Regions from separate parts of the Fictibacillus sp. B-59209 genome, predicted to be linked through region 1. Evidence: predicted binding sites of a transcription regulator. Region 1 holds the regulator's gene; the other holds the start of a gene.
What was found. The regulator LexA, encoded in region 1, represses DNA repair genes until DNA is damaged. The targets are predictions, from matches to a motif close to CGAACATATGTTCG.
Positions count from the first base shown of each region.

Region 2: a site for LexA is predicted at 6,271-6,284, ahead of P4361_RS09450 (YolD-like family protein). Genes of this name have one in related genera too.

Region 1 covers NZ_JARMMC010000018.1:83,018-90,969, forward strand. The annotation lists gene P4361_RS13300 (DUF896 domain-containing protein) at 1-202, opposite strand, end outside; gene P4361_RS13305 (YneB family resolvase-like protein) at 247-903, opposite strand; gene yneA (cell division suppressor protein YneA) at 911-1,189, opposite strand; gene lexA (transcriptional repressor LexA) at 1,345-1,965, shown strand; gene cysI (assimilatory sulfite reductase (NADPH) hemoprotein subunit) at 2,031-3,749, opposite strand; gene P4361_RS13325 (assimilatory sulfite reductase (NADPH) flavoprotein subunit) at 3,776-5,590, opposite strand; gene P4361_RS13330 (LysR family transcriptional regulator) at 5,817-6,710, shown strand; gene P4361_RS13335 (DMT family transporter) at 6,916-7,833, shown strand.
Region 2 covers NZ_JARMMC010000014.1:86,579-94,530, reverse strand. The annotation lists gene P4361_RS09495 (YndM family protein) at 61-543, shown strand; partial or broken gene P4361_RS09490 (IS110 family transposase) at 938-1,435, opposite strand; gene P4361_RS09485 (SDR family oxidoreductase) at 1,673-2,452, shown strand; gene P4361_RS09480 (nucleotidyltransferase domain-containing protein) at 2,794-3,438, opposite strand; gene P4361_RS09475 (hypothetical protein) at 3,704-3,928, opposite strand; gene P4361_RS09470 (VOC family protein) at 4,446-4,871, opposite strand; gene P4361_RS09465 (hypothetical protein) at 4,977-5,225, opposite strand; gene P4361_RS09460 (hypothetical protein) at 5,283-5,459, opposite strand; gene P4361_RS09455 (SRPBCC domain-containing protein) at 5,493-5,795, opposite strand; gene P4361_RS09450 (YolD-like family protein) at 6,419-6,679, shown strand; gene P4361_RS09445 (acyl-CoA thioesterase) at 7,075-7,587, shown strand.

The DNA of each region.
Region 1 (7,952 bases):
TTAGCTTATCCGGTGTTACATCATTGCCTTCCGGGTCAATGATCTTCAATGAATGCAATCTATTTTGAAAAGAAGTTCTGACGTTTTTCAGATACTCTTCCCTTAATTGCTTTTGTTCTTTGGCTTCTTCTGTTGACAAACCTTCTTGTTTAGATTTTTTGGCAAGAAAATTTATCCGTTCCAGTTTATCTGGTGTAAGCATGGAACACCTCTCCTTTTTCTTCGATATTCCTATCGTAACGAATATTAAGTAGAGTTTCCAGTCGGAGCACTTTCTAAATACTCCTTATACCTGCGGTGAACTGTCGCTTTGGATGCTTCATATCCAAAACCCCTTAGCGTAACGGCAATTTCTGCAAACGTAAGATCCATTCCTCTAAGCCGGATGATTTCATCAACCGGAAGCACTTTCCGGTCTCTTCCTCCATGATGGATGTTCTTTAAATTCTTTTGTGGTTTATAGCCTTTTTGAACAGCCTTCCTCATTCCTCTTTTTATCTTTAAGTTATGTAGCTTGCGCTGATATTCCTCTACAACGGCAACGATTTCAAGCACCATAGACTCCGCTTCGGAAAGATGGTATTCCCCTTGGCTGCTGTAGGTATAAACTTTAATGTTCCTCTTCTGTAGTTCGTGAAGAAGAACGATCTTGGCGTTCCCCCTGCCCAAGCGGGTATCATCCGTTACAAGAAGAACATCAAATTCTTCGTTTTGGGCCCGCTCGATTACCTCAAACAAACCAACCCGTTCCAGGCTGTATCCGCTTTCTCTATCTTTTATGACAGAGACAATGCCGAACCCATGGCTGGCTGCCAGCTGTCTCAATTCATCTTCCTGCCGGGATAAAGAGGATGTCTGCTCTTCCTTTTCGGTGCTTACTCTGCAATAAATGATCGATCTCAATTGTGCCTCACCTGTCTTCTTCTGCCTTGATCGGTATCGTTAATTTCTGTCCTGGGGTAATGGTTCCTGCCTGTATTCCGTTATTCTTTTCAACCCAGTTGACAAATTCCCAATTTGAACCTTTGTCCTTCGTATATTCTTCGGCGATCTCCCAAAGTGAATCACCTTTATTAACGGTAATCTCCATATATTCTCTGGATCCTTCTGCGTGAGACTGATAAGCGAACATAATAAAACCTGCTGCAACAATAGATAATAGCATAAATACCGGTGAAAATCCCTTCATCGTATATCTCCCCTTTGCGAATATGTGTTCTTATTAATTTTCATTATAATAGGAACACCTGTTCTTTACAAGGGTTTTCTTCGAACTTATGTTTGTATATCTTGTTCCTGCATGCTATACTTTTTTCAAGAGTATTCAGTGAATGAGGTGTAATCATGACAAAATTATCCAGAAGACAAATCGATATCCTGGACTTTATTAAGGAAGAAGTAAACGCGAAAGGCTATCCACCATCAGTCAGGGAAATCGGTGAAGCAGTTGGACTGGCTTCAAGCTCAACCGTACACGGCCATTTATCCAGGCTTGAGAAAAAGGGGCTGATCAGGCGTGATCCTACCAAACCCAGGGCCATTGAAGTGCTCGGCCTCGAATCAGATCAGATCATAAACAGAACGCGATCAGTTAATGTACCGATCATCGGTAAAGTTACCGCGGGTTCACCGATTACAGCAATCGAAAACGTTGATGAATATTTTTCATTGCCAGAACACGTTGTAGGAGACGATAATGTTTTTATGTTAACTGTAGAAGGAGACAGTATGATAGAAGCTGGCATCTACGACAGGGACCTCGTGGTCGTCAAGCAGCAGCCAACAGCTGAAAACGGTGACATCATTGTGGCCATGACAGAAGAAAATGAAGCGACTGTAAAACGCTTTTTTAAAGAAAAAGACCACATTCGCCTGCAGCCGGAAAACGCCGCTTTATCTCCAATTTTGCTGCAAAACGTGACCATCCTTGGTAAAGTAATCGGTGTATATCGAACACTTCAATAAAGAAAAGCAAAAAAAAGCGACCCCGCAAACATGGCTGGGTCGCTGTTTTAGTTATAAGGATAATATTAATTATGAAAGTTTGTACCGTCCGTCGTTGCTTCTATAATGCCCGCACGAATCACAAAGTCTCCAAAGTGCTCGCCTTCTTCGCGTTCTTTCGCAAATCTAGGGAACAGCATCTTCAATTCTTTTAAAATCTCTTCCTCCCCTATGTTTTCACGATACATTTTGCTTAATCGGCTGCCGTCAAACGCTGCACCCAAATACATGTTATATTTTCCTGGCGCTTTACCGATAAACCCAATTTCACCTAGGGCATGGCGGGCACATCCATTGGGGCAACCCGTCATCCGAACGGTAATCTCTTCGTTTCTCAAGCCGTTTTCTTCAGCTATGTTATCGATCTTGTTCATTAGCACCGGAAGATAGCGTTCTGCCTCCGCCATGGCTAGACCGCAAGTAGGAAGGGCCACACAAGCCATGGAATTCTGCCGGATCGCAGAAACTTTTTGGCTGTCGAGCATTCCATACTGTTCCAACAACTCTGTAATCTCTTGTTTCTTCTCTCTCGTAATATTGGCAATTATAAGGTTCTGGTTGGCGGTCAAACGGAATTCCCCTGTATGGACCTTTGCGATTTCCCTTAAACCGGTCATCAGCTTGTAGTTCTCAAGATCCGCGATACGGCCGCCTTCAACAAACAGAGTAAAATGCCAATTCTCCTGCACACCCTGTACCCAGCCATACCGGTCTCCATTATCTTCAAAAGAAAAGTCTTTCGCTTCATCCAGACTCCAGCCTAAACGGTTTTCCAGCTCTTCTTTAACGGTTTGAAGACCTAACCGGTCGACTGTATATTTAAAGCGGGCGTTCTTACGCTGTGAACGGTTTCCATAATCTCTCTGAATGGTAATGACTTTTTCAGCCACTTCAAGAATCTGGTCCGGTATGCAAAAACCAATCACTTTTGACAGCTGCGGATAGGTTGCTTTATCTCCATGTGACATTCCCATGCCTCCACCAATGGACACATTAAATCCAATTAGCTTCCCATCTTCTACTACGGCGATTAAACCGAGGTCCTGTGAAAAGACATCAATGTCATTGGAAGGTGGAACTGCAATGCCGATTTTAAATTTACGCGGCAAGTAAAGCGGTCCGTACATCGGTTCAACTTCTTCTGTTTCTGGAGTGCCTGCTACTTTTTCCTCATCCAGCCAAACCTCGTGGTACGCTCTCGTTCTTGGCAAGAGATAGTCACTGAGTTTTTTGGACCATTCATACACATCAGAATGAACTTCTGATTGATAAGGATTGGAGATGCACATCACATTACGGTTTACATCACCGCAAGCTGCAATCGTATCGAGCATTGATGCATGGATCTCCTGAATGGTACTTTTCATGTTCCATTTTAAAATGCCGTGCATTTGAAACGTCTGGCGTGTGGTTAATTTTAATGTTCCATTACCATACTGGTTGCCCAGCTGATCCAAAACCAGCCATTGAGAAGGCGTCACCACTCCCCCTGGCAATCTTACGCGGAGCATGAACTGATAAGCTGGTTCAAGCTTTTGTTTCTGCCGCTCTGTACGAAGGTCTCTGTCGTCCTGCAAATAGCTGCCATGATGCTTCATGAGGCGGTTATCATCATCCGGGATACCTGCACTGATCCGGTCAAGCATCACTTCCTTCAGCGTACCCCGTAAATAATTACTCTCTTCTTTTATACGTTCCACATCACTCGGTTTGCCTTCCGGTGCTTTTAATAATGGGTTTGACATCTCTTTAAACTCCTTTCTGTTGCCGGTCAATACACGTCACGCTGATAACGTTTTTCCTGCTGCATGCGGGCCACATACTCTTCCGCTTGTTCATAGGTCATGCTGCCTTCATTTTCAATGATTCCGATCAGTGTTTGATGAACATCATGGGCCATGTTTTTCTCATCGCCGCATATATATAAAACAGCACCTTCTTCTAACCAATGGAAGAGTTCTTTACTGTGTTCAAGCAGACGATGCTGTACATATACTTTTTCCTCGGTGTCGCGGGAAAACGCCACATCCATTTTTGTCAGAACACCATTCTCCAGCCACTTTTGCCATTCTGTCTGGTATAGGAAATCACTGACAAAATGCTGATCTCCAAAGAACATCCATGATCTCCCCTCTGCACCTGTTTCCTCACGTTCTTGCATGAACGCCCGGAATGGCGCTACTCCTGTTCCTGGTCCTACCATAATGATCGGTGTTTCTCCGTTCGCTGGCAGTTTAAAATTCTGATTGTGCTGGATGTAAACCGGAAGTGTGTGCCCTGGCTCCAGCCTTTCCGCACATAAAATGGAACAAACGCCGCTGCGGCTGCGTCCGAAGGATTCATAACGCAAAGCGCCGATGGTTAGATGAACCTCGTCCGGATTGGCATTCAGGCTCGAAGCAATCGAATACAAACGAGCTGGCATTTTACGTAAAATGTTGACAAAGTCCTGTGGTGAAACGGCCCATGGGCCAAAGTCATGAACGAGATCCAGAAGATCACGGCCTGAAAGATAACTTTTCAGCTCGCTCTCATGCCCTGCTGACAAAAGTTCATGCAGTCTTTCATTTTCAGTTAACTGTGCTGCCTGCTGAAGCAGCGGCTTTGTTAAAACTGTAATTTCAAAATTGGTGATAAGCGCCTGCTTCAGAGCTGCCACATCTCCCTGCTTGTTCACTGTTACAATTTCTTCAGGATTCCAATGTAATTCCTCAAGAAGCAAATCAACCAGTTCCGGATCATTTTCAGGGTAGATTCCAAGACTGTCACCCGGTTCAAAAGATAGATTCGACCCTTCAAGCGAAAGTTCTAAATGGCGGGTCTCCTTATTCGAGCCGCGTCCGTTCAAATTAATATTTTCCAGAACCTCTGCATGAAATGGATTGGTCCGGGAATACGTTGCCTCTTCGGCTAGGGTTGCTGAAGCCTCTTGAAAAGCTTCACTTGCAGTCTCTCCCTGTGCCTCATTTAAACCTAATATTACTTTTGACAGCCATTCTGCTGCCGGCTCATCATAATCGAGATCGCAATCCACACGCGGTGTCAGGCGTTTACCCCCAAGCTCTTCCAGGACCTTATCAAAATCTTTGCCCGTCTGACAGAAAAACTCGTAGGAACTGTCACCTAAAGAAAGGACTGAAAAACGAAGATCTTCTAGTTTTGGAGCTCTTTTGCCATGAACAAATTCATGGAAAGAAATCGCATTATCCGGCGGATCTCCTTCTCCATGTGTACTAACAATGATCAGCAGGTTATTGAGTTTCTTTAGCTGATTCGGTTTAAAGTCACTCATGGAAGAAACCGTTACCTCAAAACCTTTCTCTTTGAGAGCTTTACTGCTGTTATCCGCAAGGCCTTGAGCATTCCCGGTTTGAGATCCGTAAAGGATGGTTACTTCTTTAGAAACGGGCAAAATGGAGCCGTGCTTTACAACAGCAGCTGGTCCCACTGGTGCTGCAAGTGACTGAGAAGCCGCTAAGTAACCGGAAAGCCAAAGCTTTTGTGCTTCAGTTAACGTCGGTATCAGCTTGTTAAGGAGCTCAGCTTGCTCCTGATCGAATGGACTGTTTGTTGCCTGAAGTTGCAATGATAACACCTCACATACATAATTTTCCGTCATTTTTTACTTTAAAAGTTTCCCTCTAGGTTAAGACTAAATTATTTCTATCCATTAACTCGGTTTTAATCTTAAAAATAGTCAGAACCCTTAAAAAATTTATATCCTCTACTTTACCTCAGTACAAAACATTAGTAAAATACATATTAATTATCGTTGCCATTAAGATTACTAATAATAAAGGATGTTTTAAAAAATGTATTATGATGCATTAAAAACGTTCGTCACCCTGGCCGAGGTAAAAAATTTTACAAAAACAGCAGAACTTCTTCGGATGTCTCAGCCGAGTGTCAGTTTGCATATTAAAAATCTGGAAAAAGAGTTTCAAACCAAGCTTTTTCTCCGCTCACCCAAGTTTCTGCAAATTACGCCTACAGGTGAGATATTATATGACCGGGCAAAACTGATCCTTACGATTTACGAACAAGCCCGGCAGGAGATTGGAGAGCACCATACAACGATTAAGGGTGAGCTGAAGATTGGGGCCAGTTTTACAATCGGAGAATATATCCTCCCCTCACTTCTTTATGAGCTGCAAAATCAATACAAAGAGCTTCAGCTGCAAGTGCTGATTGGAAATACGGAAGAAATCGTTGGATCCGTGCGCAACTACAAAGTGGATGTTGGATTGATTGAAGGGCAAACAAACGAAAAGGAGCTTTCTGTCCATCCGTTTATGAGTGATGAACTCTTTATCGTTTCTTCCCCAAGCCACTACCTTGCCTCCAAGGACAAAGTGACCATAGATGATCTGCAAAATCAGAAATGGGTTTCAAGGGAAACGGGATCCGGAACACGCGATTATCTTAATCATGTCATCAGATCCAATGGTTTGAAAACAAAGTCTCTGCTGACGATCAGCTCCAATCAAGGCATTAAAGAGTCCGTTATTCATGGGCTGGGGCTGTCACTTCTTTCCGGCAGCGTGATCGAACGGGATGTACAGTACGGCAACCTGTCTATTATAAAAATCCAGAATCACTTCTTTAACCGAAAATTTTCCTACCTTTATTCGCCCATTGTCCAGGAAAACAGAAACGTCTCTGCTTTTCTTCAGGTCATCCATCAGAAATATCCCTCTTCAATTTAATAACTGCATAACAAAAGACACTGCTTTATTTTGCTGTGTCTTCTTCATGTCTCTGCAGCTGATTCAATAGTAGAAAAATAATCATGTTTCCGTCAAGGTTGTCTAATTGGAAAATAATAATTTTCATATATATTTTAATCTGCTTAATTACTAGATATATTTAACTTACTCACCTTTCACGTCAAACATTAAGGAAGGATCTACGATGAAACATCATTCAGTCCTCTTATTAAACATCGTTTTCATTGCTATTCTAGTATTGATATGGGGCCTTACCTGGCCGATTTCCAAGGTAGCACTTCATTATTGCCCTCCTGTACTCTTATCGGGTTTCCGATCACTTGGAGCCGGAATTCTATTGTTTCTTTATGCTTTGCCACGATATAAAAAAATGGACATTAACAGAAACTGGAAGATGTACTTTTTCTCCAGTCTGTTTAATTCGGTCTTGTTCTATGGCCTGCAAACCATTGGACTGATGTTTATGCCAGCAGGATTGTTTAGTGTCATTGTTTATTTACAACCGGTTCTGATTGGTATTATTGCGTGGCTGTGGATTGGAGAAACCATGACAGCACTAAAACTAACAGGTTTACTTCTTGGCTTCGCCGGAGTAGCCACGGTCAGTCTTGGAGGATTATCATCTCATATCTCTCTCATTGGCATACTGCTCGGGGTCTGTACAGCTTTAAGCTGGGCAATCGGTACCGTTTATATGAAATCAATCAGCTCAAAAGTCGATGGGATCTGGCTCATTACCATTCAAAGTATTATCGGCGGACTGATCATGACAGGAGCAGGCAGCGGAGTGGAGAAATGGTCCAGCATTACATGGAGTTTTCCCTTTGTTCTGACCATGTTGTTTTTAGCTTTATTTTCTGTAGCCATTGCTTGGTTGATCTACTTCCATTTGCTCTCCAGAGGAAATGCAAGCATGATTGCTTCTTTTAATTTTCTCGTGCCGATCATCTCTATTTTTATTGGTATCTTATTTTTGGATGAGCCGTTCACCAACACACTTTTAATCGGATTACTCCTGATCATTGCCAGCATATATCTGGTGAATCGTAAATCAAAATTATCTGTGAGAAGAGCGAACGCTAATTTACCTACCATAAAATAAATTCTTTAGATGTATAACCTCCGTCTTTTATAACTTTTTGTTCCAATGCCCGCATAGAAACGGCGTTTTGTGTATTTTCTTTACATAATATAACAGCTCTTAGTTGTTTTTTTAAATTA
Region 2 (7,952 bases), on a different contig from region 1:
TTTATCTCAGTGTATATCTAAAAAGATTTTATCGAAAAATAAACAAAGGAGGTGTAAGAAATGAGGCATATTTTAAGAATTGTCATGAAGTTTATTGCAGCTGCTGTTGTTCTGGGCATTATCGATGCGTTGGGCTACGATTTGGGTGCTTCTGATATCCTAGGGATTTCAGCGGTATTAGCTATTGTTAGTTATGTAGTGGGTGACTTATTTTTTTTACGGGTTACCAATAACACAGTGGCAACTATTGCTGATTTTGCCTTAGCGTTTGTAATTCTCTACCTAATGATCGATAATATGACCTTTGAGGATGACGTGTTATCCGCTTCACTTATTGGCTCGATAGCAATCACAGCTTTTGAAATCTTCTTCCATCGCTTATTAGGAAAAGAACCTGGCAAACAGGCTTCCAATCAGCGACAAACCATGCAAACTGGAAGACCACAATTTCAAACAGAAGCGTCTTCTGAATTAACTCCTGTTAAACGGGATGTAAGAAGTGCTCAACAGGACAAGTCTCAGGAGAACCAAGATAAACAATAATAGTCAAAAAAGCATACATTCCAAAGAATGTACGCTTTTTTATATTATACCAATTATTCCGCTGGTGGATTTTCGACGGCAATTTGATATGCGTTCAAGATGGCATTGCTCTCTGCCGGGTTCGTAATTCCCACCGAAACCTATTCCGATACATATCAATTTATTACCCATTTCTTCAACTATCCTGCCCCGATAGTTGCATTAGAAAAAAGCTGCCTTAACAGACAGTTCCTATCTTCAGCTAAACCAGCAATGAGCAGTTCCTAGATTTGGCTTAATCCACAAAAAAATACAGCCTACGAAAAACCTTCCAACATATTTGGAGGGTTATTTGGCCTGTCGTAAAAAGTATACCACGAGAGATAATTCTTTTTAATAAAAAACTATTGACTCCTAGTATTGCAAAAATCAAGTGTAGGAGTTTATTTACACAAGCTATCATCGCTACTTTTGAGGGTTTTCCTTCATTTCGTTTTCGATCATAATATTCTTTTAACTTCTTGTTTCGAGAGCTTCTTATTCCAAAAAATACGGCCATATACAAAGCGTGTCGTAACCGGCTTGAACCTCGTTTAGTAATATGATTTATCGTAGCTGTAAACTTACCTGATGAATGGACACTCGGATCTATTCCAGCGTAAGCTACAAGTTTTTTTGGATGATTAAACCGGTCAATTTCCCCGATTTCAGAAATAATCGTGGCCGGGATTTTTTCTCCTATACCGGGAATTGATTGGATTATCTTACATTCTTCAATTTCTTCTGCCAGGACATCTATCTGCCACTCCAAGCTGGATAGGTGTTCTTGGTATTGAAGGAGCATAGTGATGTACATATCCAAACTGAATAACTGGCTTTCATAAACACCTTGTTGGAAAGGATTCCGTTTAGCCAAATAGGGAAAAATCCATTTTTAAGCGAGGCGGATCACGATTTCGAGCAACACTGAACAATTAACTATCGGGTGACGCCTAAAGATCAGTTCAATAAAGAAAAAAGGTGTCTCTTTCCCTTTTTTACTACGTCCGAAAACCCTCTAGCTTACTTTTTTGGCAAAGTATAAAAGTGATGATTAGATAGAATACTGTATTAGTCAGTGGTCTAATAACATTTCGGAGGAAAAATGCCAATGAATACAAAAGAGTTAAGAAATATCCATGCACTCGTAACAGGTGCTTCAAGTGGCCTAGGATTTTCCATGGCGGAGGCTTTGCTTCACGCTGGAGCCACGGTGGCGTTAGCTTCTAGAGTTGGAACTAAATTGGATCAAGCAGTAGAGAAGTTAAAGCGCGAGGGTTATCCTGCTGTTGGAATTCCTTTGGATGTTCGATCAGAACAATCCGTCAATCAGGCAGTTGAATGGGTGAAAAGAGAATGGGGGAAGCTGGATGTTCTCGTCAATAATGCGGGAATTGGGATGAGGACAGTAAATCCGCGTTTTTTAGTCGAGCCTCAGCCATTTTTCAAAGTAACACCAGAGGGGTTTCGAGATCTAATTGATACCAATCTCACAGGATATTTTTTAGTAGCTCGAGGGTTTGCTCCTTTAATGATGGAACAAGGTAATGGGCGAATCATTAATATTTCTATGAATCATGAGACTATGAAAAGAAAGGGTTTTGTACCTTATGGACCATCGAGGGCAGCCACTGAATCACTCTCATATATAATGGCAGAAGATTTAAAGGAATATAGAATTATGGTGAATATGCTTTTACCGGGTGGTGCCACTACTACCGGGATGATTCCGGACGAAGTTCGAAAAGAGATTGAATCAAAATTCCAGCTATTAGATCCAAGGGTTATGGCCGAGCCGATTGTTTTTTTAGCCTCAGCTGCTGCAGAGGGATTCACAGGTGAAAGAATAGTTGCCACCGATTTTCAAGACTGGCTTCTCAAAAGAAAATAAGTTTTTAATCACAGGGACGAATTCTTTCCTCTTTGAAGAAGTAGAGCTGTCCCTGTGCTTATTTTTTTATATTTTATGAGATGTCCAGCTCCGGCGCGGTTATATGCCAATCCGTCAAGAAGACTAAAGAGCAAACCTTCTCGCCAGCTTGTCTGGACTCACGCCTCTCATCTACGCGCTTCCGCTTTTGTTCCTCCGGGTTCTGCATAGTTTTATAACATCTGTTATCCATAGCCAAGGCAAGAATTCCTTCTTCAACTAACCTGCCCCTTTAGTTCCATAAGAAAAAGCTGCCTTATAGACAGCTCCAATCTTCAGCTAACGCACCCGATTACAGAATATTAGGCGGTTTCTGTTTTCCATTTGTTTTTGGCATAGGAATTTAAAAAATCAACCCATTGATGCCCATTAGGGTACTGTATAGTTAAAGAATCTTTTAACCAATTTCGGTTTGTATCACTTAACTTTGGTAGTACATTCTTTAAATCAATAACATCTTTCTCTCTAATAACTGAACTTTCCCCTTTATAAAGAAGCTGGATTTCAGGTCTTATATAAGGGACTCCAGAAGAAGATTCTAATCCAATATCCTTTAACAACCTTCTTATTGTACCATTTCGTTTATAAATCCAATGTTCTTCCTCTGAATCTAATATCATTACTTGGAAAGCCCACGTTGTTTCACCTTTTTTCTTTACCCATATATTATCGTATTGAGATTCAAGCTTTTCTTCCAGTCTCCAAGGTATTAATTGTCCTTTGAATGCTTTGAACAATTCCCAATCACCATACAAATACTTTTGCAAGATTAAGTGTTCAGACCTTAGTATCACAGTGTCTATGTCTCTGTGTTCACGGGTGATTCTTTCTAAATATAAGTCCAATGCCCATCCGCCAGCAATCCACCATTGCATATGAATCTTGTTAAAAATATCTTGAATTTCAGAAACAGAAAGAGGTTCCCAAGCTTCCTTATTATCGCTCATTTTGTCACCTCAGAATTGATTTTTTTGTTAGTTCTTATTCCACAATCCTGCATCGTTAGTTGAGCAAAGATTATGAAACTCTGAATGTTAACCATCTTAATTTATCATAAGTAGCCACTGTCGGAAATAAGCAGCTATCGACAAATAAATGTGACCTCCTTGGCCATGTCATTAGTTACCAAACTCCGTGAAGCCTTATCCAAGTACCTAGACATAAAAAAACAACCAGATCGTCCTGGCTGCTTTTCTATTGCTTTGGTTAGGTTTATGCATCTTTACTTGTTTTACCTTTTGGGTTTCTCAAAGGTAATCCCAGTAAATCTTCGAATACAAACGATATCACAGTTACTAATACAAAAACGGATACTGCAATACTAACGTTTTCGTTTGATAAGAAATGAGCAACAGTTTTACCATTGTATACGATAAGGTAGGTGAAGAACATACCAATGAGGGTTGCTTTTAGTACATTGCGTTTTCTCTTTTCCATGGTGATCACCTCCTTAAAGGTGTTAGCTAACGTAACGGTCTCTGATCCATTCAGCAGACGTCTTAGTTAGCTTATAGGCAATATCGACACGTAAAAGACCTTTTTTACCATCGCTGTCATAAGTGTTGTAATAGAAATCATACATGTACTTTTTATAGTATGAACTATAGTACTTCATAACTTTAATATAAGAGCTTGTTCAAAAAGCCTACTCTCATTCTAAATAACAGCAGGGTAACTAACCTGTATAGACTTCAATATTGGAAATGAAAGGGCGATATGACGGTCGGGTGTGGTTTGTGACAACATAGACACCTTGGACAGTACCCAATTTTGGACAGACTTATCCCGTTGGTGATTCATTTCTTTTTTAGGCTCTGTTATCCTTGATTGTTGATTTCTGGCCAAAAGAAAAACCGCTCTATCAATCATAAGGAGGTAAATTCTGAACTAACGTTTTCCGTTATCAATGACTCGTGGTACGGTCTTCCCCCAGTCTGTAACGGCAAAGTGCACTTTATCCCTCATACGCTTGCATCAAAGTTTTTATGTCAATTTTACTCTTCGTTTGGAGCAATGCTTTCATAACTCTTTCTGATTTTTCTGGATCTGGGTCGCTTACCATCTCGGTTAGAGTGGAAGGAATAATTTGCCACGACACGCCATACTTATCTTTTAGCCAACCGCAGTTTTGAGCCTTTTCATCTCCGCTTTCGGAGAGTTTTTCCCAAAAATAGTCCAATTCATCTTGATCTTCACAGTTCACGATAAATGATATTGCCTCTGTGAATTTGAAATACGGACCGCCATTTAAGGCTACGAATTCTTGCCCGTCCAGTTGAAATTCCACAGTCATTACGGTTCCTTCTGGTATCCCGTGATTATTTTTGCCATGGTGAGTGATTCTTCCTATCTTCGAATTTTTAAAAATAGAAGTGTACAACTCTGCCGCCTGTTCGGCTTGTGTATCGAACCAAGTTTGGCGTGATTTTTTGGATTTTGTTATTCATAATTTTTTCCTCCTAAATATTCAAGCGTTTTAGTAGGTTTATACACAATACTCTTGTAGCTTTTTGAGGGCAGCTACATGATTCGGAGGCAAGACTGTTGCCCTCACGTGCTGAATCATTCGCTCAATCAATCGGAATGCATCCCGCAGAATGAACCACTTCTCCACACGCTTGGTTGTGCGAATCGGCACCTTCTTATGCTTCATGAGGGAAGTAAGTTGATTCGATTCTTGTGCAAACGTGAGTTCCACTTGCTTTCGGAATTTCAGCATGTGCTGTTGGAGCATGCTATCCTTCGGAACGGGGCCGTTGAAGTATGGATTTTCCTTGAAGGAATAACCATTCTAATTCAGGGAGACAAGATAGTCGGCAAGTTTATCGAAAGTACCCTCAAGATTTTGTTGAAGCTTTGGAGCCATACCTTTGTAGGTTTCTTGTTCCTCAGCTGAAGCGTTCACATGGCAACCTTTTAGTTTTAAAACAGTTTTACCTTCGTCATCTTCTAGCGTTATGATATTCATAGTTTCAAGAGGCCAGCTCACGCTAAAAGGCGCTCAGACCGTATTGCCTTGCTCATCCGAAAAGGATCGGATATAAGCCACTTTCTCAGGTTCGACAACCTCCTGGTATGCAAATTTTCCCCACATAACCTGATTTCCGTCAGGAGACGTCTGAATACCTAAAAACTCGCCACCTGATCGAGCGTCCATTTTAACGATTTCGAGGGTGACCCCCTTTGGTCCCCACCATTTCGCGAAATGCCCGAGCTCTGTCCATGCTTTAAATACGAGTTCGCGAGGGGCATCGAATACACGCGTAATTGCAATCTCGAACGATTGATTCAGATTGTTATCCATGAAAATCCTCCTTGTTTTTTGAAGGAAACTATTCCCCTACTTTGCTACAGAGTGCTTGAAGCCTGAACCAGAAGATCGGCCAGGAGATCGTTATCGGGTGATATCTTCGTCTGGCCCGCCTGGGGCTTGTATAAATACATCAAGAGATACATGTTCAAGCACAATAATTTTTCTCATAATTGAGTTCCTCCAAAATCTGGATTACTAACTGGCTTAATGTACAGTATTATCAGGCATCCCAAACTAAGCAAGCCTATTGGGTTCCATTCATCAATCATTTCTTTTACAAGAATATATATATATTCACAAAATTACACCTTAAAAGTGCATTTTCAGATAATAATATTCGTCTTTCTTGTTCAACTATCCTGCCCAGTTAGTTCAAGAAGAGTCAGTAATATTGGTACTCATAACAGCACGGAAATTTGACATAAGTTATGGACCTCTTTTAGAGGGCCTTTTTTCCACTACTACACGAACAAACATTCGCATATAATAAAGAAAATAAAAATAAAGGGAGGAATAAATATGTTTCGTGATCGAGAATCCATAAAATGGACTGCTATGATGCTGCCTGAACATGTGAAAGCACTACGGCAGTTTGACTGGGACCAGGAGAAAAAGTGAAACCGGAATTAGATGAACAGCAGCTGGTACTGATGGAAGACACAATTGGTGAGGCAATGGAACATAATTTGGATTTGTGCTTTACATATTTTGAACGGGGAGATTTTCATTTATTAATCGGGAAGGTTCATGCTGTGGTTCAGCATAAAAAGGAATTGAGGATTGTTGATTTTCATGGTGATGTGATACGCCTACAATTTTTACAGTTTTTACTCTGTAGTCAAATTCTACCATGTTGTTCAAAAACTGGGTACTGAGAAAATTAATGCTCAATCATTAGATAAATGGGTCAATTCTCATGCATATTTCTCAAGTTTTAACTTAAAGGTAATACGAATTTTATGGAAAGGAAACCTGTTGCAACATCCCCTTGCAGTAAGTAACAATTTGGACAGTAGAAATTATAATTGATTGAAATAGAAAACTAACGTTAATACTGTGGTTGAGAAAGGAGTTGACTCTTTTGGCGGAGGAAAGAAGTGAAAAACCGAATGAAATTACTAACCATATGGATGATGAACAACTATTAATGGTTGTTAAAAAACCTATGAACATATAGAAGTTATTAAATACCAAGATGATAAATAGTTCCCTATGCTTATTTCAGGAAACTGCTAACTTCCTATAAAAAGAAAAGAAAGGTTGTTATTTTATGATAGATCAAAAAAAATGCAGGGATTCTTTTGTAGTAAAAACGAGCATTGTGTTACCACCTGATACAAACAATCATGGAACGTTGTTTGGTGGAAAACTAATGGCTTATATAGATGATGTAGCTTCAATTGCCGCAATGCGCCATTCCCGTAGAAATACTGTTACAGCTTCGACTGATTCTGTAGACTTCTTGCACCCTATTCATGTCAGTCATGCCGTCTGTCTAGAGGCTTTTGTTACATATGCAGGCAGAACATCAATGGAAGTATTTGTTAAAGTAATAGCAGAGGACTTACTATCAGGAGAACGGAATGTATGCGCACTTTCTTTTTTAACAATGGTCGCAGTTGATCAAGACGGTAAGCCTACCCACGTGCCAAAAGTCATTCCAGAAACGAATGAGGAAAAAGGATTATTCAATTCTGCAGCGGAGAGAGCAACGAACCGAAAAAAAAGAAGAAAAGAAAGTGGGAACCTAGCAAAGGACTTCGGTACCGGTTTGCCATGGTGAAAGCCTGATCCTTAATTAGAATGCATATTTGCAGCTTTACTGATCTCGTTAGGAACGTTAAAAAAGAATTGGTCTTTCTGAATATAGCTCCATTTCGAAAAATACTTGGTCAGGAAAGGCAAACATGTATTTTACGCATACCGTTTTCCATCCTCACGCATAGAATAGATTACAGGATAAATCCTGTAATTCTCCTTAAAAAATCGGACAACCTGTAAAAGATTATGTTTAAGTGAAGGTTTGATCTCAATATCGGTGGAGGATTGAGAGGGGGTATGGATATGACGACTATTCTTTCCATAACTGTTGTTGCACTGGCCCTCCTTCTATTCGCAAGTTTATATAAAGACAAATAAACTTTTATA